3 regions of the Bacillus silvicola genome follow, and region 3 is predicted to be linked to each of the others. Evidence: riboswitches for the same ligand, from Rfam matches in the RefSeq annotation. Region 3 holds a riboswitch; each other region holds the start of a gene.
What was found. Region 3 has a riboswitch for thiamine pyrophosphate ahead of thiM (hydroxyethylthiazole kinase). Riboswitches for the same ligand answer to the same signal wherever they lie in the genome.
Positions count from the first base shown of each region.

Region 1 (9,883 bases), 760 kb from region 3:
TAGTACTGGTAAAGTAACGAAGTCATTGTAGAATCCGTAGAACATTACGTTACCAACAAGGATAAACGTTAAGATAAAGTTGATTCCTAGTGCTATATAGTTACGTTTTTTCCCTTTTGCAAATAATGCAAGACCCACAAACAGTAATGATGCTGCTAATGGACTAATGAATAAAATGAATTCTTGCATAAAAGATTCAAGTTTTAAATCGAAGCTAGTGCGTGTAATAATGTAGGTTTTTAGCCATACGGCCAAAGCTACGAATAAAGTGAAACGCACATTTTGAAATTGTGATTTCATGGTTTCTTTCATTCATTTCCACCCTTTCTCTATCAGGCTTGGTCGATTTTGGAGCGAAAAATGTTAAAATAAAAAATACATAGTTTTCTTGGCCATAATTAGAGTTTCTATATTCACCCATATACGACTTTAACTATGCATACCCTTTTTGGTTTCTTGTGCTGCTCATAAGCATAACGTCATTTCTGTATTATACAACAAAATTCATTTCTGAGAAACACTATAACATTTTACATTTTTTGTATGTTATTTGTCACTACCAGAGAAAACTTTAACATTCGTTTATATGCTCGTCAACTAGAAAATATAATAAATATAGAAAAGAATGTTAGGTGGAATCGAAAATTTTAAGGTTGAGAAATATGAAATGCAAAGCTTAAATTGGCTTTCTAGAAAACTATTATATGAAGGGAAATACGAGAAAATAAACGAACACTTGTTCTTTTTAGGTTTGTTTGTTACAATGAAATTTATTGATAAATTTTGTGTAATTTTGATGAACTTTTACTGATAACATAAAGTAGCTTATTTCTTTTGAAAATAGGGAGGCTTTTAAATGAAACAAAAATTTTCAGTGGAGGCGTTTTGGAAGAAAATAAAACATGTTGCAAAGCAAGCTGGTCAGTCTGTAATTTATGTGAGTTTATTGTTGTTTTACGTTTTGCAAAGACCGGATGTTCCAAAACGAGTGAAAATTATTGTAATTGGAGCACTTGCTTATTTTATTGCACCGATTGATGCAATCCCAGATTTCATTGCGGGAATTGGTTATACGGATGATTTAGGTGCGTTAACGGCCGCACTATTACAAGTATCGTTATACGTAAATGAAGATGTGAAAGATAAGGCACGAGTGAAGTTGGCAGAATGGTTTGATTCGGAGATAGACACATCATTTATCGATCAAAAATTAGATCAATAGGTGAGAACTGTCATATGGTGACAGGGCGAACGTAAGCGAGGAAGTGCATTATGCCATCAGGAAAAACGCATACGAAAATAAACTTAATATCTCTTCCAGTTGTTTTGTTTATGCTCTTTTCGTATGGATTAACAAATTTTGATTTTTTATTAACTTTTGCAATTGGCTTTTTAGTAGGTACTTCATTTTTAACACCGGATTTAGATACGTATAGTAATGCGTATAATAAATGGGGATTCCTCCGCATTTTTTGGTATCCATATAGGAGCGTAATGCCCCATCGTTCCTTCTTCACACATACGATTATAATTGGTGATATTATTCGTATTGCATACATGTTAATCGTGTTTTCTCCGTTTTTATTCCTATTAAATGTAATCGCATTCGATGGAAATTTAATAGAAATTGCGAAGAAACATGAGGTTGAAATTGTAACGTTCGTAATGGGCATTGTAGTGGCGAGTACGCTCCACATTATAGCGGATAAAGTGAACACACGCCGAAAGAAAATGATGAGAAAAAAGAAGAAACGAAGAAGATAAAGAAACCGTCCCAAAAGGTATTTTGGGACGGTTTCTTCTTATTAATAGGTAGGTTATGCTTGTCGCATCGCCGATAAAATTTCATTTACCACCATGCGACAGTTTCTTTTTAATCAAACGTTTGTTTAAAGTTAAGCTTTCAGTACTTTAATACCTTTTACGATGTTCCAAATGAAGTAGTATAAGCTAATGATTCCGCAAATACATAAGACAATCATTGCGCCAATTCCAAGTGTTACATCTGCCTGATCAGATCCGATGCCCATAATTCCTAAAATAGTTAAGCCAATGAATGTAGCGATACTTGGGATAATGTGTGTCCATAGCGCACGTTTTGCATGTGGTTTTGTTTCAGCATCGCCCACAATCCACACGATAATTGGGAATAAGATAGGGGCAAATAGTACACTAAAGTATGATAAAGCAGCTAGTATTTTGTTTCCGTTCATATATATCACCTCATAAATAATGTCCGTTGTTATACTATTATTATGCAATAATTTTTGCAAGCTTACTATCGATGAACATTACAAGAACGTGACGATTTTGTAAGATTTTCGCATTAAATAATATAATTTTCAAAAAAATCTTTTTTAATGGAAAATGATGTGATAAAGTATAAATGGAAATAGATGAAAACGTTTTCTCAAACGTTTTTTATTTTTAGACTTAAAGGTATGATGACCTGATAGTCTATTGATGGGGTTATGTTTATTTAAAAGGGGATTATTGAGGGGGAGAGAACAATGAACACATGGACACAAGTTTATGATCCGTTCGGGAACATTTGGATTTCTGCAGCGGTCGCACTTATTCCGATTATCTTTTTTTTCTTAGCTTTAGCAGTTTTCCGCATGAAGGGGTATGTGGCAGGATTTATTACAGTTGTACTTACAATTTTGGTGGCTTTATTTGCATATAAAATGCCATTCACAATGGCAATGGCAGCGACGGGATACGGTTTCTTATACGGATTATGGCCAATTGCGTGGATTATTATTATGTCAGTATTTTTATATAAAATTTCCGTGAAAACAGGTCAATTTGATGTTATTCGTGCATCTGTATTATCAATTACGAATGACCATCGTTTACTTGTTATTTTAATCGGTTTTTCATTTGGAGCATTTTTAGAAGGGGCAGCAGGATTTGGTGCACCAGTAGCGATTACGGCAGCACTTCTTGCAGGTCTTGGCTTAAATCCTTTATATGCGGCTGGTCTTTGTTTAATCGCAAATACTGCACCAGTAGCATTCGGAGCGATGGGAATTCCGATTACAGTAGCTGGACAAGTAACTGGTATTGATCCGCATAAAATCGGGCAAATGGCTGGACATCAATTACCGTTCTTATCATTATTTGTTCCGTTCTTTATCGTATTTTTAATGGATGGATTTAAAGGGGTAAGACAAACATGGCCTGCTCTATTTGTAGCGGGTAGTTCATTTGCAATTACACAGTTTATTACAGCGACATTTTTAGGACCAGAACTTCCTGATATTACGTCAGCACTTGTAAGTTTAGTGAGTTTATCTCTATTCTTAAAAGTTTGGCAGCCGAAAGAAATTTATCAATCTAAAGAAGCGAATAGTGAAGTAGCTGCGGCGACGACGGTGACATCTATGCCGAAACTAACAGTAGGAAAAGTCGTAAAAGCATGGTCTCCGTTCATTATTTTGACTGTGATGGTAGTCATTTGGAGCCAAAGTTTCTTTAAAGCGTTATTTGCTCCGGGCGGTGCTTTAGAAAGTCTTGTGTTTAAGTTTGAAGTTCCGGGCTTGCACAATTTAGTAATGAAAGCAGAGCCAATTGTAAATAAACCAACGCCGTATGGAGCAATCTTGAAATTAGATATTTTATCAGCGACGGGAACAGCAATTTTAATTGCTTGTATCATTTCTATCTTTATTTTGAAAATGAGTGCAAAAGATGCAGTAGTAACATTTAAAGAAACGTTAAACGAACTGAAGATGCCAATTCTATCTATCGGATTCGTATTAGGATTCGCATTTATCGCAAACTATTCTGGTCTATCTTCTACATTAGCGTTAGCACTTGCTGGAACTGGCGGACTATTCCCGTTCTTCTCACCATTCTTAGGTTGGATTGGGGTATTCTTAACAGGGTCTGATACGTCAGCGAATGCACTGTTCTCGAATTTACAAGCGATTACAGCGCAGCAAGTCGGTGTATCTGAAGTACTTCTCGTTGCAGCAAATACAACGGGCGGTGTAACAGGAAAAATGATTTCTCCGCAATCGATTGCAATTGCTTGTGCGGCAGTTGGACTTGCTGGAAAAGAATCAGATTTATTCCGCTTTACAGTGAAGCATAGTTTGTTCTTCGTAATTATTGTTGGTATTATGACGTATGTTCAAGCATATTATTTAACGTGGATGATTCCATAAAGTGAAACTTTAATCAGTGGGGGTTTTGTTCATCCCCCACTGATTATTAGTTGAACCAATCGGGCTTTTACGGGCAGTTGATCCCCACCTAACTTCTTTGCTTCCGCTGAATTTTGAGGTGGGGTCTTACGGCCCGTTAATGCGGGATAAACAACAAAAGAAATAAACTTTGCATTTTTCAGATTATCGTGTATGATGGGAAAGTATTGAAAATTAAATCAGTGATAAACTAGGGGTGCCTAACGTATGCGTAGGCTGAGAGAGAAGCGCGTGATCTTCTTAACCCTTTGGACCTGATCTGGCTCGTACCAGCGTAGGGAAGTTAACGGCTTTACATAATGATGTCTTTTATGAGCCAGGTCCTTATTTTTTTATGGACCTGGCTCTTTTTATTTTGGCATACGCTGGCCATATCTCGTCCTTGTCACGTACAGGGGGGCAACATAAGTTATGAAACAATCTGTTTCAGTTGAGCAAATTGAATTGAAATCGAGTTTACCAGGAAGTAAGAAAGTATATGTGGATGGACCACGCGAAGGTATGAAAGTGCCGATGCGTGAGATTGAACAAAGCGATACAAACGGCGTTCCGAATCCGCCGATTCGTGTGTATGATACGAGCGGTCCTTATACAGATCCTGCGTATAAAGTGGAGCTGGAAAAGGGGTTGCAGGCGCCACGCCACTCTTGGATACTGGAGCGTAGTGATGTAGAAGCATACGAAGGGCGCGAAGTGAAACCGGAGGATGACGGTGTAAAGGTGGCTTCGAAACATACACCTGTTTTCCCGCAAATGGATCGCAAACCGCTTAAAGCGAAGCAAGGTGCAAATGTTACGCAAATGCACTATGCGCGTAATGGCATCATTACGTCTGAGATGGAATATGTCGCGATTCGTGAAGGAGTAGAGCCTGAGTTTGTTCGTAAGGAAATCGCGGAAGGTCGCGCTATTTTACCAGCGAATATTAACCATCCAGAAGCAGAACCGATGATTATCGGACGTAACTTCCACGTGAAGGTCAATGCAAATATCGGAAACTCTGCTGTATCGTCTTCTATTGCAGAAGAAGTAGAGAAGATGACATGGGCAACGCGCTGGGGGGCAGATACGATTATGGATTTATCTACAGGTAAAAACATTCATACGACGCGTGAGTGGATTATTCGTAATGCACCTGTACCAGTTGGCACAGTGCCGATTTATCAAGCGCTTGAAAAAGTAAATGGAATTGCAGAAGATTTAACGTGGGAAGTGTATCGTGATACGTTAATTGAGCAGGCGGAGCAAGGCGTTGATTACTTTACGATTCACGCTGGCGTATTACTTCGTTACATTCCGATTACTGCAAAGCGTACGACAGGTATTGTTTCGCGTGGTGGTTCGATTATGGCGCAGTGGTGTTTATTCCATCATAAAGAAAACTTCCTATATACTCATTTTGAAGAGATTTGTGAAATTATGAAGCAGTACGATGTTTCGTTCTCTCTTGGAGATGGATTACGTCCAGGTTCGATTGCAGATGCAAATGACGAAGCACAATTCTCTGAGCTTGAAACGCTTGGTGAATTGACGAAAATTGCTTGGAAACATGATGTGCAAGTGATGATTGAAGGACCTGGGCATGTGCCGATGCATTTAATTAAAGAGAATATGGAGAAAGAACTTGATATTTGTCAGGGCGCGCCGTTCTATACACTTGGGCCGTTAACGACAGATATCGCACCAGGTTATGACCATATTACATCAGCAATTGGAGCTGCGATGATTGGTTGGTTTGGAACGGCGATGCTTTGTTATGTAACGCCGAAAGAACATTTAGGATTGCCGAATAAGGATGATGTCCGCGAGGGTGTTATTACGTACAAAATTGCAGCACATGCGGCTGATCTTGCGAAAGGGCACAAAACGGCTCATCAGCGTGATGATGCACTTTCAAAAGCTCGTTTTGAATTCCGTTGGCGCGATCAATTTAATTTATCTTTAGATCCTGAACGTGCGATGGAATATCACGATGAAACATTGCCAGCAGAAGGCGCGAAAACGGCTCATTTCTGTTCAATGTGTGGACCGAAGTTTTGTAGTATGAGAATTTCACATGATATTCGTGAATATGCGAAAGAAAATGATTTAGAAACGACAGAAGCAATTGAAAAAGGGATGAAAGCGAAAGCGAAAGAATTTAAGGACACTGGTAGTCATTTATACCAATAACACGTTACACCTCTTTACTTGATTGATCACACTGTAGTACCTAACTTAAATATAGAAGAAGCCCGCTTTGCTAAGACGGTAGCAAAGCGGGCTTCTGTCGTTTATAAGGCGAAGAAGAGGTGTACCCAGTAGTATAAGAGGAATAATGTGACGACTGTTGTGAGAGGAATAACGATAAGGGATACACTTAAATAGTCTTTCCATTTTACTTTAATTTTGTTTTGTTTCAGGATATACATCCAAATGAGGGAAGCTAGCGTACCGATTGGTAATAATAGTGAACCGATGTCACTACCAATAATGTTTGCGAGGTAGATAGTTTTTAATGTGACTGGGTCTAGTCCCATTTCCGTTAATGTGATTGTACCAATCATAAGTGCAGGGTGGTTATTGAAGACGTTAGAGAGGAGGGAGACGAGTCCGCCCATTGCAAAGCTAGCATAGAGTAGATGTTGACTTACAAGTGGCTCGAGCCAGTGAACAAGCGCCGCTGTTAATCCTGCGTTGTGAAGCCCGTAAATAATGACATACATAGAGAATGCGAAAATTAAAATGTGCCACGGTGTCTTTTTCAAAATATCGACAGGGTTTGTTCGTAAGTAGTACCATCTCCAGATGAGAAGAACGAGTGAACCGAGTCCGGCAACAATTTCGATTGGAATCGATAAGAAGGATGCAACGAATAGAAGACAGCGCATAAGGAAGACGAAGCCTAATACTTTTAACATGAATTTTGTACGTTTTTGTTTTGTATCAACAGAATTTTTTCCTTTTAACGGATGGAAGTTTTTTGTGAAGAAAATTTCTTCAATATCATAAGAAGAAACAGGTAGTTTTTTCGGAAGTTTTTTCTTTAAAACTGTATACATGAGCCATGACATAAACAATAATCCTAATGTTGCAGGTACAAACATCATAGCAGTATGCATATAAAGGGTCATATGGACGATGTTTAATGCGATTAAGTTTACGATATTGCTTACACCGATTGGTGCACTAGATGCAGTAGCGATTAAAGCGCCACTTAATAAATAAGGAATTTGTTGATGAGGCTTTAATTGAAGATTTCTCAGAAGAAGAATTAAAATTGGAGTTGTAATCAAAATACTACCGTCATTATTAAATAAAAGAGTCATAAGGAAGCATAGTAATTGAATATACCAGTATAGGCGGTGTCCGGAACCTTTCGCTAAATTTGCGAGTTTTGCTGCAGCCCAATGGAAGAAGCCGAAGCTTTTTAATATAACTGCCATAACGATGGTCGCTAATATCGTTATGGAGGCGCCTCCAATTTTACTTATAATGTCCATGACGTCTGGTTTTGATACAAGTCCAGTAATGAGGATAATACCAGCGCCGATTGCTGCCGGCCACGCCTCATTTAAACCACGAGGTCGCCAAAAGATAACAATCATCGTTAAGAAGAATACAATAATAGTAATCCATATTTCAATGCTCATATTTAACCTACCTTTCTATTTTCCCTTGAAAATGTAGCTTGTCTCAAGTTTATATTGGTAGTATATTCAGCAGGAAATAAGAAGAACTAGACATATAATGGAATAGAGTGAATATGTGTTTTTTGAGCTATAGGACAAGTATACATACTAGTGTAATAACTATTAGGATAGATGTCTAATAAATGAGGGGCATTCTATGTACGAATGCCCCTCGTTTATCCCGCTATTTGCCGGGCAGTAAGACTCCCACCTCAAAATTCGGCTGGAGCAAAGAAGTTAGGTGGGAGCCCTGCTGCCCGTAAAGACCCCACTGATTAAAGTTTCACTTTATTATTTTTCCTTCAAAAAAGTTCGATCCTTCAAGAATAAATTCCAGAAGAAAATGAATCCGGGTAGTAAAATTGCAATTCCGATTGCGTAAAGAATAAGAAGTGCATAGAATGTTTCGACCGTCGTAAAGCTTGTAAATACAGTTACATCCGGGTAAATGATATACGGTAAATGGGCGACGCCGTAAGCGTAGCTTGCAAATGCATATTGAGCGACGACAGCTAAAACTGCAATGCGAGGAAATCCTAGTGTGCCATACTTCTTATTTGTCCACCAAAGGGAGGAATATCCGATAACAAATAAAACGATAGAGACTGTAAACCATGGGAATTGCTTTATTAAGCCTTGCATAAGCCAGTGTGTTTTAGGGTCCATTACAACGAGAGCGATAATAGCAGTCACGAGCGTTGCAGGACCAAGTATGATGGCATTTCTTCTATAGATTCTATATGCATCTTCTGAACCTTGTTCTCTCGCAAAATCAGCAAGAAAGAGAGATGATAGAAATAGTTCCGAAGTTAGTCCAAAGAGCATATAACAATAAATAACAGGACTAGAAAGAAGCTTTCCATAAAGGAGCACTTCTTTTCCTTCAGACATCGTAATATAGGCACCTTCTGTAACAGGTAGAACGGTAATTAATAGAGCTGGGATTAAGAGCCCAGTAATACCTGAAATAATCCGAAGAAGGTGTTGGTACTTTGGCAGGGAGTAAGCAAATACCATAAATGTACTGCGAATCGCAACGAGTACTAAAATTAACATAACGGGTACGAACATAACGGTTGCAAGTGTAAAGGCCGCTTTTGGAAAGAAACCGAGAAAAGCGACAACGACAAAGACAAGAAACGTATTTGTTACTTCCCAAGTTGGTGATAAGTACCGATTAGCAAGCTTGGCAGCGAGCGTTGGATGTTTAGCATATACCATGCCCCAAAAACCTGCGCCAAAATCGATGGACCCTAATATACTGTATACGAAAATAAGAGCCCATAAGATGATGATTGCAATGCTTTCCTCATGCACGAGAATCGCCTCCTTGGTGGTGTAAGTCATTCTTTAACGGATGTCTCTTAAAGAATGTCCGTAGTACGAAGACTGTTAAAATACCGAGTCCGATATATAAAATGATGAATAGAATAAATAAAGGACCGACGAAATCAGCGCGTGTAGAAGCATCGACTGTACGTTGCATACCATAAATTGTCCACGGCTGACGACCACTACAGCTGAAAATCCATCCGAATTCAATACCGAGCATCATAACTGGCCCGCATGCGGCAGCTCCCCAAAGAAGCCACTTCGGTAACTCTGCTCCTTTTTTCCGGTAAACAAAGTACCAATATAAGAGAGCGATCGCTGCAACTGCAAAGGTAAAGGCAGCAGTGCCTACCATTAAGTTGAACAGAGTATGTGTGTAAAATGGTGGCCATGTTTCTTGAGGAAATTCATTTAGCCCTTTTACAACAGTGCTAGGATCGAGTCCAACTAGTAAGCTGAGCATGTTCGGAATTTCGAGTGCATAGTTTAGTTCAAGTGTATTAGGATCCACAACCCCGCCAATCGATAAAGGAGCGTGTGATGTCGTTTCAAATAAAGCTTCAGCAGATGCTAGTTTTTCAGGTGAGTGCTTATGTAAGGCAATCGCTGATTCATGTCCCGAAATCCACATCGTAGCACCTGTAATAAATGTAACGACAAGCCCTAACA
Region 1 covers NZ_JBNGVC010000013.1:1,498,979-1,508,861, forward strand. Annotated here, with positions in the region: gene ACP6L7_RS29800 (LTA synthase family protein) at 1-312, opposite strand, end outside; gene ACP6L7_RS29805 (YkvA family protein) at 857-1,222, shown strand; gene ACP6L7_RS29810 (metal-binding protein) at 1,273-1,764, shown strand; gene ACP6L7_RS29815 (magnetosome magnetite crystal formation protein family) at 1,896-2,213, opposite strand; gene lldP (L-lactate permease) at 2,511-4,172, shown strand; TPP riboswitch at 4,394-4,509, shown strand; gene thiC (phosphomethylpyrimidine synthase ThiC) at 4,623-6,383, shown strand; gene ACP6L7_RS29830 (arsenic transporter) at 6,485-7,843, opposite strand; gene ACP6L7_RS29835 (cytochrome d ubiquinol oxidase subunit II) at 8,174-9,199, opposite strand; gene cydA (cytochrome ubiquinol oxidase subunit I) at 9,192-9,883, opposite strand, start outside.
Region 1: another riboswitch for thiamine pyrophosphate. It lies ahead of thiC (phosphomethylpyrimidine synthase ThiC); the one in region 3 lies ahead of thiM (hydroxyethylthiazole kinase).

Region 2 (9,883 bases), 350 kb from region 3:
GAACTGCCTCTTCAATTGAATACCCTTTAGCAAGTCCTGCTGTAACTGCTGAAGCAAATGTACACCCGCTTCCGTGCGTTTGCTTAGAAGGAATTCGTTCACTTCTAAACTCGATAAACTCCTCTCCATCAAAGAGTAAATCAATTACTTCATTACCTTGATACTCTGCATGGCCGCCCTTCATAAGCACATATTTAGCACCTAATTCGTGCAATACTTTCGCAGCTTTCTTACTATCTTCGATGTTATGAATCTCCATCCCAGTTAGCACTTCTGCTTCTGGAACATTCGGTGTTATAACAGTTGCTACTGGTAATAAATATTCTTTTAATGCTTGCACTGCTTCTTGTTGTAATAATGACGCACCACCCTTAGCAATCATAACAGGGTCTAGCACAATATTATTCCAGCCAAATTTCTTAATATGCTCGGCAACAATTTGGATAATTTCACTACTAAACAACATTCCTAGTTTCACAGCATCTGGTGTTAAATCCGTACCAATTGAATTCAGCTGTTCCGTAATTCCTTCTAACGGAACAGGATATACCCCTTGCACGCCGAGCGTATTTTGCGCTGTAATTGCTGTAATAGCTGTCATTCCGTACACACCAAGCTCTTGGAATGTTTTTAAATCCGCCTGAATTCCAGCACCGCCTCCGCTGTCAGATCCTGCAATTGTTAAAGCTTTATTCACTTCCATCTCACTCATCCTTTTCTATCCAAAATAGCGATGATAAATCGTCTTTGCTTCGCTTATATCTTTCGTTCCGTGTACAAGTACACGGCCATCTTTGAAGGCAACTAACCTCTTTTCTTCAACAGAGAAAGATAGTAAATATGGATTTACATTTAACTCATTCACGCGGCCTTCTAGCAGCTGTTTATATTGTTCAAAATTCATTTCCTCTTTATGAGGTGGTCTAATTTGAACTGTATTTCTCCCGCATAAAACTGCTGTTTTTGAAGTATTTTCTTTATTTAAATACGGGTATAGCGCATTATCACCACACGAAGGACAATTGTATTTACGAAGTTTTTGTACATTCATACATGAATATTCATTCTTCCATACATCAAACGACACAAGTCCATCTCGAAGCGATTCATAGTCTTCCACTAACAGTTTAAGAGCTTCCGTTACTTGATGAGAAACGACAAGAGATACAGCAGGTGATATAATACCCGCTGTATCACATGTCGCTCCGCCAAGCGGAATCGATTGTAATAAACAAGATAAACATGGCGTTTTATCTGGAAGAATTGTGTAAGAAAGGCCATAACTCCCTACACATGCCCCGTAAACCCATGGAATAGAATATTTTTGCGATATATCATTCACAATGAAACGCGTTTCGAAATTGTCAGTCGCATCGATAATTACATCAACATTTGTAACGAGTTCTTCTAACTCTTCAGCCGTTACATCCTGAACGAGAGCTTCTACTCTTACTTCGCTATTAACCTCTTCTAGACGTTTTTTTGCCGCTACAGCCTTCGGAAGATTATTCTCTACATCGCTCTCTGCATACAATTGCTGCCTTTGTAAATTACTCCAATCGACATAATCCCGGTCCACAATTGTTACTGTGCCTACACCAGCTCTTACAAACATCTCTGCATTTGCACTACCTAATGCACCGGCGCCGATAATGAGTACATGCTTTTCTCTTATTTTTCGTTGCCCTTCTTCTCCAATTGGAGAAAATAATTCTTGGCGAGAATATCGATTATTCAACTACGCTCATTCCTTCTAAAGGACTACTTGCAGTTGCACAACGTTTACGTGCAATACGCCCCGCTTCAAAGCCTAAACGTCCTGCTTCAATACTTAATTTCATTGCCTGTGCCATTTTAATAGGATCGTTTGCTCCTGACACAGCTGTATTTAATAACACGCCATCCGCTCCTAATTCCATTGCAAATGCCGCATCAGCTGGACTACCAATACCAGCATCAACGATAACTGGTACTGTCGCTTGTTCAATAATAAAGCTTAAATTTAACGGATTTACAATACCAAGCCCTGAACCGATTGGTGATGCTCCTGGCATAATCGCGTGTACACCAAGTTCTTGTAATTTACGAGCTAATACAACATCATCAGATGTGTATGGTAGAACGATAAATCCTTCTTCTAGTAACATTTCAGATGCCTTTAACGTTTCTACTGGATCAGGTAATAACGTTCTATCATCACCAATAACTTCTACTTTGATCATGTCGCAAAGCCCTGAGGCTTTTGCTAATTTTGCAATACGAACAGCTTCTTCAGCATTTTTTGCTCCAGCTGTATTCGGTAATAACTTATACTTTTTCACATCAAGTTTCTCTAATAAATTAGGCTGCTTTGCATCGAATATATCCATACGACGTACTGCAAACGTTAAAACCTCAGCCTCAGATACATCAATTGCCTTTTGCTGTACATCAAAATCAGGGAATTTTCCTGTTCCTAATAAAAGTCTAGAATGAAATGAAAATGGTCCAATGTTTAACATAATCAACCGCCTCCTACGAAAGTTACAATCTCAATTTGGTCTCCATCAAAAACAGATGTATCTTTATGATCATCCTTTTGTAAAATATCTTTATTACGCTCTACTACAATAATTCTGTTATCTAATTCTAAATATGTAAGTAGCTCAGCTACTGTTTTCACACTCACCGGCACTTCAATTTGCTTACCATTAATTTTTAAATTCAAACTTCCATCCCCTTTCTAAACCGATTTAGAAAGCAATGAATCTAGCAAGTGATTCTCCTGCTTTCCTTCTATTAAATCAGCCATATACTGACCAGAAACAGGACTTAATAAAATACCGTTTCGATAATGCCCAGTACAAGCATATAAACCTTTTATTTCTTCATGCTCTCCCATATAAGGAGCTTCGTGATTCGATTGTGGTCTTAATCCTGCCCAGGTGCTTTCCCACTCTGCTTCTTTTAAAGCCGGTAATATTGTATAAGCACGCTCTAATATAGAAGTAATACTTGCGGGTTGCACAGTTTTATTGAACGTATGAGGATGCATCGTTGCCCCTATTACATAACGTCCACCACGTTTCGGCGCGATATAAAATCTTTCTTGGAAAATAGGAGCTTTCAAGAGAGGCTTCTTGCTTCTTACTGCAACAACCTCGCCCTTAACAGGATATGTACCCCAATCACTATGGAAATAATGTAGTAATTTCGTACTCCATGAGCCTCCAGCGATAACGACTTTTTCACATGTTATTACACCTTCACTCGTAACAATTCCAGCCACTGTATTGTTTTCAATTTGAATATCAAACACTTCTGTCTGTTCATATATGTCAGCTCCAGAAAATGCCGCGGAATGCGCGAGTGCTTTCGTAAGCTCTGGCGCAATAACGTGACCATCTTTCGGATAATATACCGCTCCTATAATTGACTCAGATAGAAACGGCTCTTTTTCCCGTAAATGGTCCCCCGTTAAAAAGTAGGAATTTTCACCTGTTTTCTGTTGCCAATCCATAATACGAAGAATTCTTTCCTTCTCATCTTCATTTTGGGCAATACGATAAATGCCTTTTTCTTCATACCCAATGTCGATGCCTGTCTTTTCACGTAAAACTTCTGCAAGTTGTGGAAATATAGCACGGCTTTCCCTAGCAAGTTCAAATAGCGGGTCATATTCATCCCACTCTGCCTGAACACCGAGCAAACCAGCAGCTGCTTTCGAAGCTTCAGATGCGATTCTTTGCTTCTCTACAATCGCTACTTTATGCCCTCTTTCTGCTAGAAAGTGTGCAACTGAGCTACCAATTACACCTCCGCCAATAATCGCTACATCATACTTCTTACACATGTTTTCCCGCCCACTTTCTTATTGATTCCTTATAAGATTTCGCCTTGCTATACGGATTACTACTGCTTATAATCCCAGACATAACAGCAATGCCACTTACACCATTTGCAAGAACATCACCTGTATTTTCAGGAGTGATTCCACCAATTGCAGTTATTGGTATGGATAAACACCTTGCCATATGAGCAATTTCTTCTAATCCTCTTGCTGGCACATCCTTTTTACAAGCCGTTGGAAATACATGACCGTAAACGAGGGAATCCGCTCCATTTTTAAATGCCACTATCGCTTCATCTAGAGAATGTACTGAATAGCCAACATGCAAATAAGAAAACTTTTCTTTTACTAACCTTACATCTGCGCTTCGATATCCTAGCTGAACACGCGGAATATTTAATAGAATAGCAATATCAATTCGATCATTTATCACTATCTTCGATGCCGGAAAGCCTTTCCCCAAAAGACTTTCCACACCTTCATACAATTCCTTCGTACTTTTCTCACGCTCACGAATATGCAAATAATCAATCTCACTCTCAATTTGCATCGCTACATTCACTAACTCTTCGAATGGCATATGGCCATTTGAGATTACATGGAGCTCATTTTTCATATTCATTCGCCTACTTTAAAATGTTTTCAAATAATTCATCGGCTGGAACGATTTCTTTCGTCATTCCTTTGTCTTTCAACCATTTGTTTTGTTTCTCCCATGACTCTTTTGAATCCGATAAGAATGGCTCATCTTTCGTTTCCATCTTCTCTAATAAAATTTTCATACTTTCTTTTTCAACTTCTGGTACAAGCGGGAAGTTTTCTTTTTCTTGATGATCTAATAAAATATTTAATGCTTCATCAGGGTTTTTCTTCATAAAGTCATACCCTTTTTGTGCCCCACGTAAAAAGGCTTGCAATGCTTCTTTATCTTTTTTCAACGTTTTATCACCCGTTACAAACACAAGCTCATGATAGTTCGGTACTCCGTAATCAGCTGGATTAAAGTATGCTGGTTCATGGCCCTCATGACGCATAACAGGTACTTCATGGTTAATGTATGCTCCTGTTACAGCATCTACTTTTTTCGTAATTAACGCTGGTACTAAATCAAATCCAACATCGACTACTTTTACTGTATCTGGATTACCACCATCTTCTTTTACCATCGTTTTTAAATATGCTTCACTTAAAGGGGTTCCAGAATATCCAACTGTTTTTCCTTCTAAGTCTTTAGGTGACTTAATACCTGCTGATTTCAGCGATACAACATGATTTAACGGCGAACGTACGACAGCTCCAATTGATTTTACTGGAATTTGTTCATTTGCTCTGGCCATGACAACATCTGGCTGATAATACAGACCAACTGTCACTTTCCCTGCAGCAGCTAACGTTAATGGATCAGTCGGATTAGAAGGGAATTTAATATTCACCTTTACTCCTTCTTCTTTAAAGTATCCTTTTTCAATTGCCGTATAAATAAAGCTATGTACCGCATTCGGGTACCAATCAAGCATTACTGTTATTTCTTTTTCTGTTTTATTCTTATCTGATGCTGAATTACTCGAACATCCTGCAATCATTGCAACTAATAATGTAAACACAAAGATGCGTTTTAATAATTTCATGAATGTTTCCTCCAACTAATAAATTTCTTTTCTAATATGGAAATAAGTATGACGAAGAAAATAGCTAATAATGATAACAATACAATGGGTGCAAATACACCAGCTCCGTCTAACTGCGTCATCATTCTTTTACTGAAATATCCAAGCCCAGCTTGTGCACCGAGCCATTCTCCAATTGCCGCCCCGATCACACTAAGCGGAACTGCAATTTTTAACGCTGAGAAAAAGTAAGGAAGAGCAGATGGCAACTTTAGCTTTAGAAAAATATCTTTTTTCGTTGCACCATACGTAACTAAGAGCTCCTCCCACTCTTTCTTCGTACTACGCAGTCCATCATACGTATTGACCGCAATTGGGAAAAACGTAATTAAAACTGTGACAACAACCTTACTCCAGATCGTATATCCAAACCATAAAACAAATAGGGGCGCAAGTGCTGTAATCGGGATGGTTTGCGAAGCTACTAATAATGGGTAAAATGCTCTTTCCATCCACGTACTCGCATTCATTAACATTGCTAGCCCCACACCTAATACGATAGAAATAGCAACACCTATTAAAACGACGTATAACGTTGCCGGTAAATGAACCGTAAATAATATGTCTTTTAGTTTCCATATCTTCATTACAATTGCAGATGGTGGCGGTAAAATGTACATCTCATCTACAATTCTTGCCCCTACTTCCCACATAACGAGTAAAATACTAGAAAGTGTAAGAGCAGGAACTAATTCTTTCAAACGGTTCATCATACAAGTACCTGCCTTTGTAACATACTAAGGAGCTCATCTTTAAGCGCCAATACTTCAGGCTTATATAAATCCTTTCGTGTTCGGTTACGCTCAAGCGGCACAATTCGCTCAGTTAAAGTTGCTATCGGTTGATTTTCTACAACCAAAATTCGATTAGAAAGAAACAACGCTTCTTCAACATCATGAGTGATAAATAAAATTGTTTTTTCCCACTCTTTCCATTGTTCAAACAACCATTCTTGCAAAGATGCCTTCGTTAAAGCGTCCAATGCGCTAAACGGTTCATCTAACAATAATATCTCCCCGCCCGTTAATAAAGTTCGGATAAAAGATACACGTTGTCTCATACCACCAGATAAATCTTTCGGATATTTCGCCTCGTATCCTTGTAACCCAAATTTATGTAACAGTTCTTTCGCTTTTACTTGTGCTTCTTTCTTCTGCACACCTTGACACTCTAGCGGCAGAGCAGCATTCTCAATAATCGTCCTCCACGGTAAGAGCATATCTTTTTGAGGCATATACCCTACAGGATGACTCTTTGTTTCTATCAGCTCTATCTGTCCAGTACTTGCCTCTTCTAATCCTGTAATAAGGCGAAATAAAGTACTTTTCCCACATCCACTCGGTCCGATAATACTTACAAACTCTTTATCTTGTATAGAAGCATTTAATTCATTGATGATTGGTTTCTCATCATAATGAAAAGAAACATTATGAAACTGTAGTATGTTCTTGCTCCTCAAATCCCCACATCTCCTTACGATAGGACATATCCCAGAATAAATATTCAAATCGACTGGAATATAAGAAAATCTCCTCTAATCGGTCTAGTTCTTTCTCAGACTTTCCAACCGCCATTTCATTTAATAAGTCTATTAACCAAATACAAAGGTCGCCGTATTCTTCAGAGCTATATCCTTGAATCCACTCACCAAAAAACTCATGATCTCTTGCTCCAGGAATATCATTTAAACGCTTTCCAATCTCCCAATAACTCCACATACATGGTAGAAGTGCTGCTATTAATTCCGCAAGTGTGCCATTTTGAGATACAGACATCATATAATTTGTATAAGCTAAATTTTTAGCAGATGGTTTCGCAGATTCCATCTCTTGTACAGAAATACCAAGTCTTTTTGCATATTGTTTATGGATCGTCATTTCACCATTTAAAATACCATCTATTTGCTCTGCAAACTTTGCCATAACTTGTGGATTCGTTGCTTTTACAACACCAATCGCATATAACTTTGCATAATCTAACAAATATAAATAGTCTTGAATAATATAATACTGAAATTTATCTTTTTCTAACGTGCCATCCCCCATACCTACTACAAACGGATGATTATGACTTTTCTCCCAAACAGGTTGCACAGTTTCTAATAATCTATCGCAAAATTTCATTTCTATTTCCCCTTTCAATATATGTACCTAAATAAAAAACCACTTCTATATATAAGAAGTGGTTACAGCAAATAAAATTATACATTTATTCGTTGTTCCACTTCCCTTCGCTAGTATTACCTAGATCAGGTCTGTAAGGGTTAAGGATTATTCCTCTCTCAGCACATCAAGCACCCCTAGTGGTTTCAATATGAATTTTTCAAATAAAAAAGCCCCGTTTCTATACGCAAAGAAACGGGGACTCATTGTTAGTGTCCGAATTGCTTCCCTACGCTAGCATAATCTAGATCAGGTAATGAAAAGGATCAAAGGCTTACGGCCCACTCTCAGCTGGCAACACCAGCTCTCCTAGCAAACTATAAAATTATCACTGTCAGTATAACACCGTAATAAGACATCATCAACTGTTTTAATTTTCTTAATTGCGAATTAAATCTTAACATGTTGAACAAATATAAATGCGCCCCCGCAAATGATATATACAATATTTATATACGAACCTCTCTTCTAACATTATTTTTATTGATTTCATATTACATTTATGTGAATACGACCAATATATTATATCTTTATACTATAATAAAAATACAACTATACAACTAGAGGAGGTCTTTATTACATGAATATGAAAGCTACAGCTTTAACAGCAACTACTATAGCAATTGTTTCTTTACTTCCTTCTATGGGAGAATCCGGTATACAAACAGCGGCTGCTAAGCAACCATCTAAAGTAAAAACTGGATATGTAAAAATTGACAACGTTGCACTACATCAAAATAACAATGCAGACAGTGCAATAATTGATAATATTCGATTTAATAGCCCGGTTACTATTCTTGAGACAACTCAAGATTGGTATAAAGTATCTGTTAACAACAAAACAGGCTATATGAAAAAAGATGCAATTCTATTCAAAAAAAATGTTCAATCAAAGAATCAATATATCGTAAATGCAAACGCATTAAACGTTCGTTCTGAACCTAATACAGAGTCTTCTATTCTAGATATATTACCAAATGGTCAATTCATTACCATTCAAGGTGAACAAGGGGATTGGTACAAAATATTACATAATGGTCAAATTGGATACGTACAAAAAACATTTGTATCTAATGGATCCACACCTCTAGTAAAAGGTGTAACTGTACAAGGTTCTCCTTCTTATACTGTTGCAACACCAAAATTAAATGTACGTAGCAACGCTAGTACAAGTAGCACTCTACTTGGTTCATTACAAAATGGTACACAAGTACAAGTAGTAGAAACGGTAGGTACTTGGTATAAAATTCGTTTTGGCACAGGATACGGATATGTAGCAAAACACTATGTAGTGCAACATCAAAATCAATCACAAACTAAAACAGCTCAACCTTCATCAATTCCAGCTGTTTTCAAATTTCCAACTCAAGGAAGAATTAGCTCAACTTTTGATATGCGCTGGGAACAAATGCATTATGGTATAGATATTGCAGCACAAGGCAACATCTCTATTCAAGCTGCTGCTACAGGTAAAGTTGTGAAATCTTATTATTCGGCTAGCTACGGCAATGTCGTGTTCGTCGCCCATCAAATAAATGGAAAATTATATACAACAGTTTATGCTCATATGAAGGATCGTGCTGTACAAGTTGGGGATCAAGTGCAAGCTGGACAATTAGTCGGTCATATGGGAAATACAGGTCATTCATACGGGCAACATCTCCATTTTGAATTACATAATGGGGAATGGAATTTTGAAAAAACAAATGCAGTGAACCCACTGCCATATTTAGTTAGGTAAATTCTATGCCACGCAATATACCTCTCATTATTGAATACCTGTCCTTTTTTGGTTTAATCTGTTGTTTAATCATTTATAATACGAACACTGTATTTTTATCTATTATTATTGCTTTTGTTGCCTTAGAAATCATTATGGAAGCATTACAAATGCGGCTAAAACAAAAAATAGCCCATATTTATAATGTAATTTTCCTTTTGAGTGCTCTTATAACAAATATAATTAATAATGGTTTTTATTTATCTACCGTACTTCCTGTATTCTTTATGACTGTTTTATTATTCATAGCTAGATACGTTAATGTTCCTCATAACCAAAAACATGAACAAGAAGCTTAGAAAGAGGAGACACTGTGTACCAATATTTCAAAGATAATCCAATGAAATATATACTGAATTTATATGAAAAAATGAATACTTTTTTTGGTATACAAGGAAGTTCTACTGCACAATTTCTCCTTTATGGAATGTTATTTCTTATCTTA
Region 2 covers NZ_JBNGVC010000013.1:397,697-407,579, forward strand. Annotated here, with positions in the region: gene thiD (bifunctional hydroxymethylpyrimidine kinase/phosphomethylpyrimidine kinase) at 1-703, opposite strand, end outside; gene thiF (thiazole biosynthesis adenylyltransferase ThiF) at 719-1,738, opposite strand; gene thiG (thiazole synthase) at 1,731-2,501, opposite strand; gene thiS (sulfur carrier protein ThiS) at 2,504-2,707, opposite strand; gene thiO (glycine oxidase ThiO) at 2,723-3,832, opposite strand; gene tenI (thiazole tautomerase TenI) at 3,825-4,445, opposite strand; gene ACP6L7_RS24235 (ABC transporter substrate-binding protein) at 4,456-5,457, opposite strand; gene ACP6L7_RS24240 (ABC transporter permease) at 5,454-6,206, opposite strand; gene ACP6L7_RS24245 (ABC transporter ATP-binding protein) at 6,206-6,955, opposite strand; gene tenA (thiaminase II) at 6,924-7,619, opposite strand; TPP riboswitch at 7,705-7,807, opposite strand; TPP riboswitch at 7,868-7,979, opposite strand; gene ACP6L7_RS24255 (SH3 domain-containing protein) at 8,239-9,399, shown strand; gene ACP6L7_RS24260 (hypothetical protein) at 9,405-9,737, shown strand.
Region 2: another riboswitch for thiamine pyrophosphate. It lies ahead of tenA (thiaminase II); the one in region 3 lies ahead of thiM (hydroxyethylthiazole kinase).

Region 3 (9,883 bases):
CGTTATCGCTTCACAGCAGGCAATTACAGCTAGTCCAATATCGGCTGCAACAGTTGCACTTTTAGCAATGTTAGCCGACTATAAAATCACTTTATTAGATATTTTGAAAGTCAGTATCCCTTCTACTTTTATCGCTTGTATGGTAGCTGCATTCGTTGCTAGTAAGATGGGAAAAGAATTAAATGAAGACCCTGAATACTTGAAGAGATTGAAAGAGGGAATGATTCCTAAGCTTGAAGAGAAAAAAGAATTTGTGGGTGCAAAAGGCGCTAAATTATCAGTTATCCTGTTCCTAGTAGGAACTTTCCTTGTCGTACTTCTTGGTTCATTTGAAGCACTTCGTCCGGGATGGATGGTTGACGGGAAGTTAGCTCGTCTTTCCATGCCAAACACAATTGAAATGGTTATGTTAACTATTGCAGCTCTTATTATTATTTTCTGTAAACCAAATGTAGAAAGTATTGTGTCTGGTAACGTCTTTAAAGCGGGGGCAACAGCAGTTGTTGCTATTTTCGGTATCGCTTGGATGGGAGATACTTTCTTTAACGGAAACTTAAATATGATTCAAGGATCAATTCAGCACTTAGTGACTAGTGCACCATGGCTATTTGCTATCACATTATTCATTCTATCTATTTTACTGTATAGCCAAGCAGCGACAGTTCGTGCTTTAATGCCACTTGGACTATCACTTGGTATTCCACCAGCTTTACTAATTGCAATGTTCCCTGCAGTAAATGGATACTTCTTCATTCCAAACTACGGGACAATCGTTGCTGCAATTAACTTTGATCGTACTGGTACAACAGGCATCGGTAAATATGTATTAAATCATAGCTTTATGATTCCGGGCCTAATTGCAACATTCACTTCTATCGGAATTGGAATGCTCTTAATTTCCATTATGTTTTAAATTAAAGCACAAACCTAAAATTTTAAAGGGTTTGTGCTTTTTTAATCAAACGTTTGTTTAAATATTTTTAACCGTCCATTCTTCCATTATGTTCTTTACTATTTGTGTAAAGTCCTCTGGGAAAAGATGACCTAATCCTTCTCTCACAATTAATTTACAGTTCACCTTATATTTCTCGAACATAGACATTACTTGAAGTGTGTTTTCATAAAATTGATCTTTATCTCCCGTGACAATATACCCTTTCACATTCGTTATATCATTCGATATAACGATACTTTCAATTGCCTCTACATCTCGAATAGCAGGTATAACCGCAATAAACTTTTGAGTCGCTAACATATTCTTTAACGCTAACTCTATTGCTATATTCCCCCCTTGAGAAGCTCCCGCGATGATGATATCTTCCAAGTTATATTTATTTGTAAAATCATTAAAATTTTTCATAACATCTTTTATAGCTATCTCATGATTATCCCAGCTATAAGAATTCATTCCATATATTTGTGAGGATTGAGAAAAACCTAACATATACTCATGTAGTATTTCTTCTTCACACCAATATGGTGCAAAATCATTTATGTTTGATCCTCTCCAATGTAAAGAAAATATACCTGCCTGCGCTTTTTCATTTCCATAAGTAAATAATTTTGACTGACTCATCATCTGATGCTCCTTCAAAATCTCTTCGCACTTTTTGACTATCGGCTTAAAATCTATTTTATCCTGTAATCCTTTTAAATCTTCATCATGCATGAGTGTATATGGGTTCCACCAAATTCCCCTTTGTATGGCTTCATTAAGAATAGCAATTGCCTCTTCATGCTTACCTTCCACTGAATATGCACAAGCTTGCCAAAAACTCGTTTTATCCATTCTTTCAGGAAACTCCCTTTTCGTTTCATCTATGCATCTATAAACGGCATCAAATTCCCCTTTTTCAAATAAACGAAACAACTCATTTTGCAACTCTACAAACCTATTCCGTTTCAAACAATCTCCTCCCTATTTCTAATTTTTAATATCAAAAACAAACAAAAGCTATGTAGCGTTTTAATACTACATAGCTTTTTTCTACAAACTCTTACTTACTTCCTCTATTAGCTTCTTCGTACTCTCATACGCAGATTCCGCTAAACTAATCGCAGAAATAACAGAGACACCATCCGCACCGGCTTCTATAACCGAAGCGGTATTTTCAATCGTAATCCCACCAATGCCAACAATCGGTATTGTAATTCCTTGTTCTCTAAAATGAGCTAAACCTTTCGTTCCTTGCACAGCTTTCGTATCTTTTTTCGTACTCGTTGGGAAAATAGGGCCAACACCTAAATAATCAGCTCCGTTTTCAATTGCCCAGCGTGCTTCTTCAATTGTATGGGTAGATACACCAACAATTTTATCTCCCATTTTTTCACGAACAGAAGTAATTCCTTCATCATCTTGTCCAACATGCACGCCATCTGCATCTAACTCAAGAGCTAGTTCCACATCATCATTTACGATGAATGGTACACCATACTCCTTACAAATTGCCTGTAGTTCTTTTGCGAAACAAATACGTTTCTCTCCCGTTAAAGCGCCTTCCCCCTTTTCACGAAATTGAAAAATTGTTATACCGCCTTCAAGTGCATCTCTCAATACTTGTAGTGGCTCCTTCGTACAATTGTTACTTCCCATAATAAAATATACCGATAGTAATCTAGACATTTCAGCCTTTGTAATACGCGGCATCTAGTTCCCCTCCTTACTGTATAAGCTCAATCTTCCCATACTTCTCAATATCATCTGAAGTTGTATTCGCTAACTGATTTAAAAATTCAATTTGGAAACTACCAGGTCCCTTTTCCACTGTCTTAGCAGCTGCCAGTTCCGCAGCTACACCATAAAAAGTTAATGCCGCTACTGCTGCATTTACATAATCCTTTTCTACTGCTACAAATGCTCCTATTACAGAAGTTAGTAAACAACCAGTTCCCGTAACTTTCGTTAAAATGGGATGACCATTTCGAATAAGAATAGTTCGCTCTCCATCTGTAACAACGTCTTCTTCTCCAGTAATTACCGCAACTGTATTTAATTCATCCGCTGCCTGTTTTGCAATATTTACAACATTGCCATTTCCAGCACCGGCGTCTACCCCTTTAATTTCCCATCTTTCATTAATAACGTTCGCTATTTCAGCTGCATTTCCGCGGATAATCGCTAAATCGATTTCAGCCGGAATATGTCTCGCAACTTCTGTCCGATACGATGTTGCTCCTGCCCCAACCGGATCAAATAATACTGGTACACCATTTGTATTTGCCGATTTTCCAGCAAGTAACATCGCTTCTACCTCTTCAGAACGAAGTGTACCCATATTTAATACAAGAGCTCCAGCAATGCTAGCCATTTCTGCTACCTCTTCTTTTGCATACGCCATTACAGGCGATGCCCCTAACGCTAACAAACCGTTAGCTGTAAAATTTGTTACAACAACATTTGTAATATTATGAACGAGCGGATTAGACTCTCTCACCAAATCCACTACTTTACTAATTTCTTTCCTATTCATCCTTCTCATCCCCTAACTATAATGATGGGAGATACACAAAAAGGCACTTTGCGCGTACGCAAAGTGCCTGAACATGTGCTTTTACACTCTCCCTACGCTGGCATTATCCAACAGGTTCAAATGGTCAATGACGGATTAGTCATACTCTCAGTTTGCATCCACAAACTCCCATGTGTTACTTATTCATCTACTTCAGAGTCTACTCTTATTCTAATAAAATAACAAGTTCTTTCCTTTTAAGAATGATAGAGATCTTAACTCTCCTGGTTCAACCATTTTTCACCTTTATATAATAAAAATGAAATTCATTTACAATGTCAATGGATACCCTTTAAAATCTGACATTTATATAAATCTTTTATTTACATAAGTAAAACTCTCCCCGGTATATTTCATCACAAATAACTCAAACCTTCCGCGAGACTGAATAGAACAACGATGTATGCTATATTTAACGTATGGAAATTTGAAAGGATGTTTTTAAATATGGCAAAAAGTATTGTAATTGCTGAAAAACCTTCTGTTGCACGTGATATCGCACGTGTACTGAAATGTGATAAAAAAGGGAACGGCTATCTTGAAGGTAGTAAATATATTGTTACTTGGGCTTTAGGTCATCTCGTTACATTAGCTGATCCAGAAAGCTATGATGTAAAATACAAACAGTGGAATTTAGAAGATTTACCAATGCTACCGGAGCGTTTAAAACTAACCGTTATTAAACAAACAGGGAAACAGTTTAACGCTGTAAAAAGTCAGCTTCTTAGAAAAGATGTAAATGAAATCATTATAGCTACTGACGCCGGTCGTGAGGGAGAGTTGGTCGCACGCTGGATTATCGATAAAGTTAAAATGCAGAAACCAATTAAACGTCTATGGATTTCATCTGTTACCGATAAAGCAATTAAAGATGGCTTCGCAAATTTAAAACCAGGAAAAGCATATGATAATCTATACGCTTCTGCTGTCGCACGTTCAGAGGCTGACTGGTATATCGGCCTTAATGCGACTCGAGCATTAACTACTCGCTTTAATGCTCAACTAAATTGTGGTCGTGTCCAAACACCTACTGTAGCCATGATTGCAAACCGTGAAGATGAAATCAAACATTTCAAAGCTCAAACTTACTATGGTATCGAAGCTCAAACAGCTGAGAGATTAAAACTAACTTGGCAAGATACAAAAGGAAATAGTCGCAGCTTCAATAAAGAAAAAATCGATGCACTTGTGAATAAAATCAGTAAGCAAAATGCTACTGTTGTAGACATTGATAAAAAACAAAAGAAATCGTTCGCTCCTGGTCTTTACGATTTAACTGAGCTACAACGTGATGCGAATAAAATATTTGGTTACTCTGCGAAAGAAACATTAAACATTATGCAAAAATTATATGAACAGCATAAAGTTTTAACGTACCCTCGTACGGATTCACGCTATATTTCATCTGATATTGTCGGAACACTTCCAGAGCGTCTGAAAGCTTGCGGAGTTGGAGAATACCGTCCTTTAGCACATAAAGTATTGCAGAAACCTGTAAAATCTAATAAATCATTTGTTGATGATAGTAAAGTAAGTGATCATCACGCAATTATTCCAACAGAGAGCTATGTAAACTTCTCAGCTTTCACAGATAAAGAACGTAAAATTTATGACTTAGTTGTAAAACGTTTCTTAGCTGTTTTATTCCCGGCCTTTGAATATGAACAACTAACATTGCGCACGAAAATTGGTGACGAAACGTTCATCGCACGCGGAAAAACGATTTTACATGCTGGTTGGAAAGAGGTTTATGAAAATCGATTTGAAGATGATGATGCAATCGATGATGTTAGAGAACAAATCTTACCTCGAATCGAAAAAGGCGATACATTAAACATAAAACTAATTGTCCAAACATCAGGTCAAACGAAAGCACCTGCACGCTTTAATGAAGCAACATTACTTTCAGCGATGGAAAACCCAACAAAATACATGGATACGCAAAACAAACAACTTGCTGACACGTTAAAGTCAACTGGTGGATTAGGTACTGTAGCAACGCGTGCTGATATTATCGACAAGTTATTCAATTCGTTCTTACTTGAAAAACGTGGTAAAGATATTCATATTACTTCAAAAGGCCGTCAGTTACTTGATTTAGTGCCAGAAGAACTGAAATCTCCTACACTAACTGGTGAATGGGAGCAAAAGTTAGAAGCTATCGCTAAAGGAAAATTAAAGAAAGAAGTATTCATTTCAGAAATGAAGAACTATACGAAAGAAATTGTTGCTGAAATTAAATCGAGTGATAAAAAATATAAACATGACAACATTTCAACGAAGTCTTGTCCAGACTGCGGTAAACCGATGTTAGAAGTAAACGGCAAAAAAGGTAAAATGCTCGTTTGCCAAGACCGTGAGTGTGGTCATCGTAAAAATGTATCTCGTACAACAAACGCTCGTTGTCCGCAATGTAAGAAGAAACTAGAACTACGTGGTGAAGGAGCGGGCCAAATTTTCGCATGTAAATGTGGCTATCGTGAGAAACTTTCTACATTCCAAGAGAGACGTAAAAAAGAATCCGGCAGCAAAGCTGATAAACGTGACGTCCAAAAATATATGAAACAACAGAACAAAGAAGAAGAACCATTAAACAATCCATTCGCAGAAGCATTAAAGAAATTAAAATTTGATTAAACAAAAAGGTTCCTACCACTATCGGTAGGAACCTTTTATTTTTAATGAATAATTTTACTTCCTTTTGCGTTCTCAACAAACTTTTCACTCGATTTGTTAATTGGTGTTTTCAGTAATAACGCAGCAATAATCATAACTACTACGAAAACACTTAACACAAGTAAATCTCTTATTACTATATCCCAAAGCATTCCGCCAACTGTTTCACGAATTGCACTAATTGCATATGTGAATGGTAAGAACGGATAAATCGCTTGGAAGAATGGTGGTGTCATTTGAATTGGGAACGTACCACCCGATCCTGCTACTTGTAGTACAAGTAAAATAATCGCCATCGATTTCCCAACGTTTCCGAAAATAGAAACGAGTGAGTATACGATACAAACAAAGACTCCACCGATAAATAAACTAAATAACACAAACCAGAACTTATCGACTACGTACGTACCGAGTAAGAATATATCTCCCATTGATACGATAAACGCTTGTGAAAGACCTATCGTTAAGAATGTTAATAAACGTCCGAAGTAAACTTCATGGCTCTTATAATTTGCGCCCTCTTCATGTACTTCTACCGTTAATAACGAAACCATTAATAATGCGCCTACCCATAATGCAAGCACTGTATAGAATGGTGACATTGCTGAACCGTAGTTCGGCATTGCAAATAATTTATTCTCTTTTAAATTTACTGGATTCGCGAAGTAATCACTTTGCTTTTCAACATCATTCTTTAATAAGCGTATGATGTCTTTTATATCCTCTTCTGATTCAAAATCACGAATTTTATTTGCTAATTCTTTAATCTTTTTCTCAGTAGCTGGCATTTCAGCTTTAATATCTGCAATTTTCTTTTGACCATCTACTAAGCCTTTTGATGAGTCTTCAAGTAATTTTTTCACATCTGGAAGCTTCTTATCTGCCTCGCCTAAAATTTGAGATGTATTTTTAGACATCTCTTTTGTACGAGCAATTGCTGCATTGAAATTTGGAGTGATTTCTGAGTCATACTTAGCTAAAATGTCACCAATTTGGCCCGAAACATTTTTAGACACTTGATTAATACTTTCAATAACATCTGCTGCTGGTTTTTGACCTTTATTAATAGCGTCAATTCCTTTATCAGTTAAATCCATTCCTTTTTGCAAACCATCTTTTGCTTTATTTAACTTAGCAATTGTGCCATTAAGATTTTTATCACTATTCACATCGCCCAAAACTTTATTTGTACTTTCCATAACCGGAATCATATCATTAACTAAATTCCATCCTGCTTTGAACTGTCCATTTAAATCATTTAAGGCTACTTTTGTAGAATCTAATCCATTAACACCTTTGTTACTTAAGTCTTCTCTTGCTTTTTCAAGCTCCGTTTTTAATCTGCTGTAATCATTTACAGCCTTATCATATTTTTCTCTACCATTGTCTAATGCTTCATTTGTTTGGTTTACTAAATCATTTGCTGCTTTTATATCTTGATTTAAATTCCCTCTTAACTGCTGAGCGTCTTCTTTTACATTTTCAGCTGTGTTTTTCAATTGCTCAGCTGTGCTTACTGCTTTTTCGAAATCTGCTACAAATGTCGTATTATAATCTGCTTCTGCTTGATTTACCAAGTTATTTATTGCATCTAACTTTTTATTAGTAGCGTCTCTTACATCTTGTTTCACTTCTTGCCCAGTACCAATAATATTGGCAATATCTTTAACGCCACCATTTGCATTTTCTATAGCTGATTTAAGATTCGTTAATTTATCTATTCGTTTTTGGAAGAAGTCTTTTCCAGAATCAGTTGGTGCAAATTCTTTAAATTTAGTAAAGATATCAATTAAATATGAAACACTATCTGCACGACCTTGAAGATTCTCAGAAACCTTATTAAGGTCTTGTTTCGCTTTTTCCGAATCAAAATTACCATTTTGTAACCCGTTTATAACACCTTGTGCATAAGTTGTTCCGACACGTATCGAACTAAAAACATTATTTACAGTTTGATCAATATTTTTAGCAATATTTTTATACCCCTCACCATTCACTTGCGGTAACGCTGGAATTTCTGGTATTTGTGGTACGTGCGGAATAGTTATATTAGGCAACACTGGGAATTTAGCCGGATCTGGAAGTGTCAGATTAGAATCAAATGATGGATTTTTTAAGAAATCTGTAATTGCTGCCGCACTATCTAAACCTTGTTGCATTACAATTAAATTATTCTTAATAGTTCCTGGAGCACGTTTCAATGTTTCATCATTTCTCGCAAAGAATTTATCTAAATTCCCTAACGCTTCTTGCCCATCATTCATAACACTTTCTACAACTGGTAACTCTTTTTGCGCTACTTTCACAACATCTTCTGCCCGAGTTGCATCATCTAATGCCTTATCCACAAGTGTATTCATTTCTGGGAACTGTGCTTCTAACTTAAAGACAAGATCCTTGACCTTCTCAATACTCGGTAAGTTAGTTTCTAAATCGATTCCAAGGTCATTGAAGATTTTAAAAATCTCACCGTTTGCTGTTTTAACAAAGTTTTTACTAACCTCTTCTGTAAGACCCGATGCACCTTTAGCTGTAATCTTCGGTGCAATGGCATTCACCTTTTCATTTACATAGTAATCAATTTCTGGTTTCTGTGGATTTTCATTCAAGACTGTTGCAATCTTTTCAGAAAAATCTTTTGGAATAGTAATACTTGCGGAATAATCTCCACGCTCTACTCCATAAATTGCTTGCTTTTCATCAACAAACTTCCATCCGAAATTTTTGTCCTTCTTAAGTGAATCTACAATTTCTTCTCCGATGTTAATATCTTTCCCTCTTAAATTTGATCCAACATCTTGGTTAGAAACTGCAATCTGGATTCCTTTCGTATTTCCGTAAGGATCCCAAGAAGCTTTAATGTTAAACCATGCATATAACGATGGTAAAATCATTAACCCTAAAACAATAACAATTGCAGCCCAATGTTTGGCTACATTTCGTAAATCTGTCTTATAAATACGCCAAATTTGTTTCATAAAAGTTATCACCTAATTATATATTTTTCCTTCTTTAGAAAATGATACATACATTTTGCAATTATATCACTTTCTACATCGTGGATTAACCAAAAACGCACTATTTTTCCATTAAATATTTCACCTACTTCATTATATAACGAAGTAGAAAAAGTATGCATACAAAATGACCAAATTAGTTTTACATTCAATAATAACAAATATATAGGAAATGTCATAAAAAATACAAGTATTTTCTCTTGGAAATACTTGTATTCATCAAAAAAATCCTCACAGCTTTTTATTATCTGTGAGGATTTCTTCTATTATATATCTAATTGTACCTCTACACCGAAATGATCTGAAATTACATTTCGATTTGTACCATTAAAAATAACTTTTGAAGAACTAACCATTTTACTTTGATTACTTAATATTAAGTCGATTCTTAAGTTTTGTTTATTTTCATCCCAACCAGCAATCTCACCTTGGACAGTTGTTCCTTCATCCTTCTCCATTGCTAGTTCATATGTGTCGTATAAGCCTTTTTGCATAATGTACTCATAACCCTCTCCTTGCAAACGAGCATTGTTATTAAAATCACCCATTAGGAAGGAAAGTCCATTGCTATTTACACGCTCCATTAAACGATTGACTTGACCTTTGAATGATTCTTCTTCATCATTCCACCAGCCAAGATGGCAAGAATAAAACGTTATATTCTTATCATTATAAGCAATT
Region 3 covers NZ_JBNGVC010000013.1:743,020-752,902, forward strand. Annotated here, with positions in the region: gene ACP6L7_RS25940 (anaerobic C4-dicarboxylate transporter family protein) at 1-913, shown strand, start outside; gene ACP6L7_RS25945 (alpha/beta hydrolase) at 971-1,906, opposite strand; gene thiE (thiamine phosphate synthase) at 1,988-2,647, opposite strand; gene thiM (hydroxyethylthiazole kinase) at 2,661-3,470, opposite strand; TPP riboswitch at 3,543-3,652, opposite strand; gene topB (DNA topoisomerase III) at 3,957-6,146, shown strand; gene ACP6L7_RS25965 (YhgE/Pip domain-containing protein) at 6,188-9,163, opposite strand; gene ACP6L7_RS25970 (endonuclease/exonuclease/phosphatase family protein) at 9,469-9,883, opposite strand, start outside.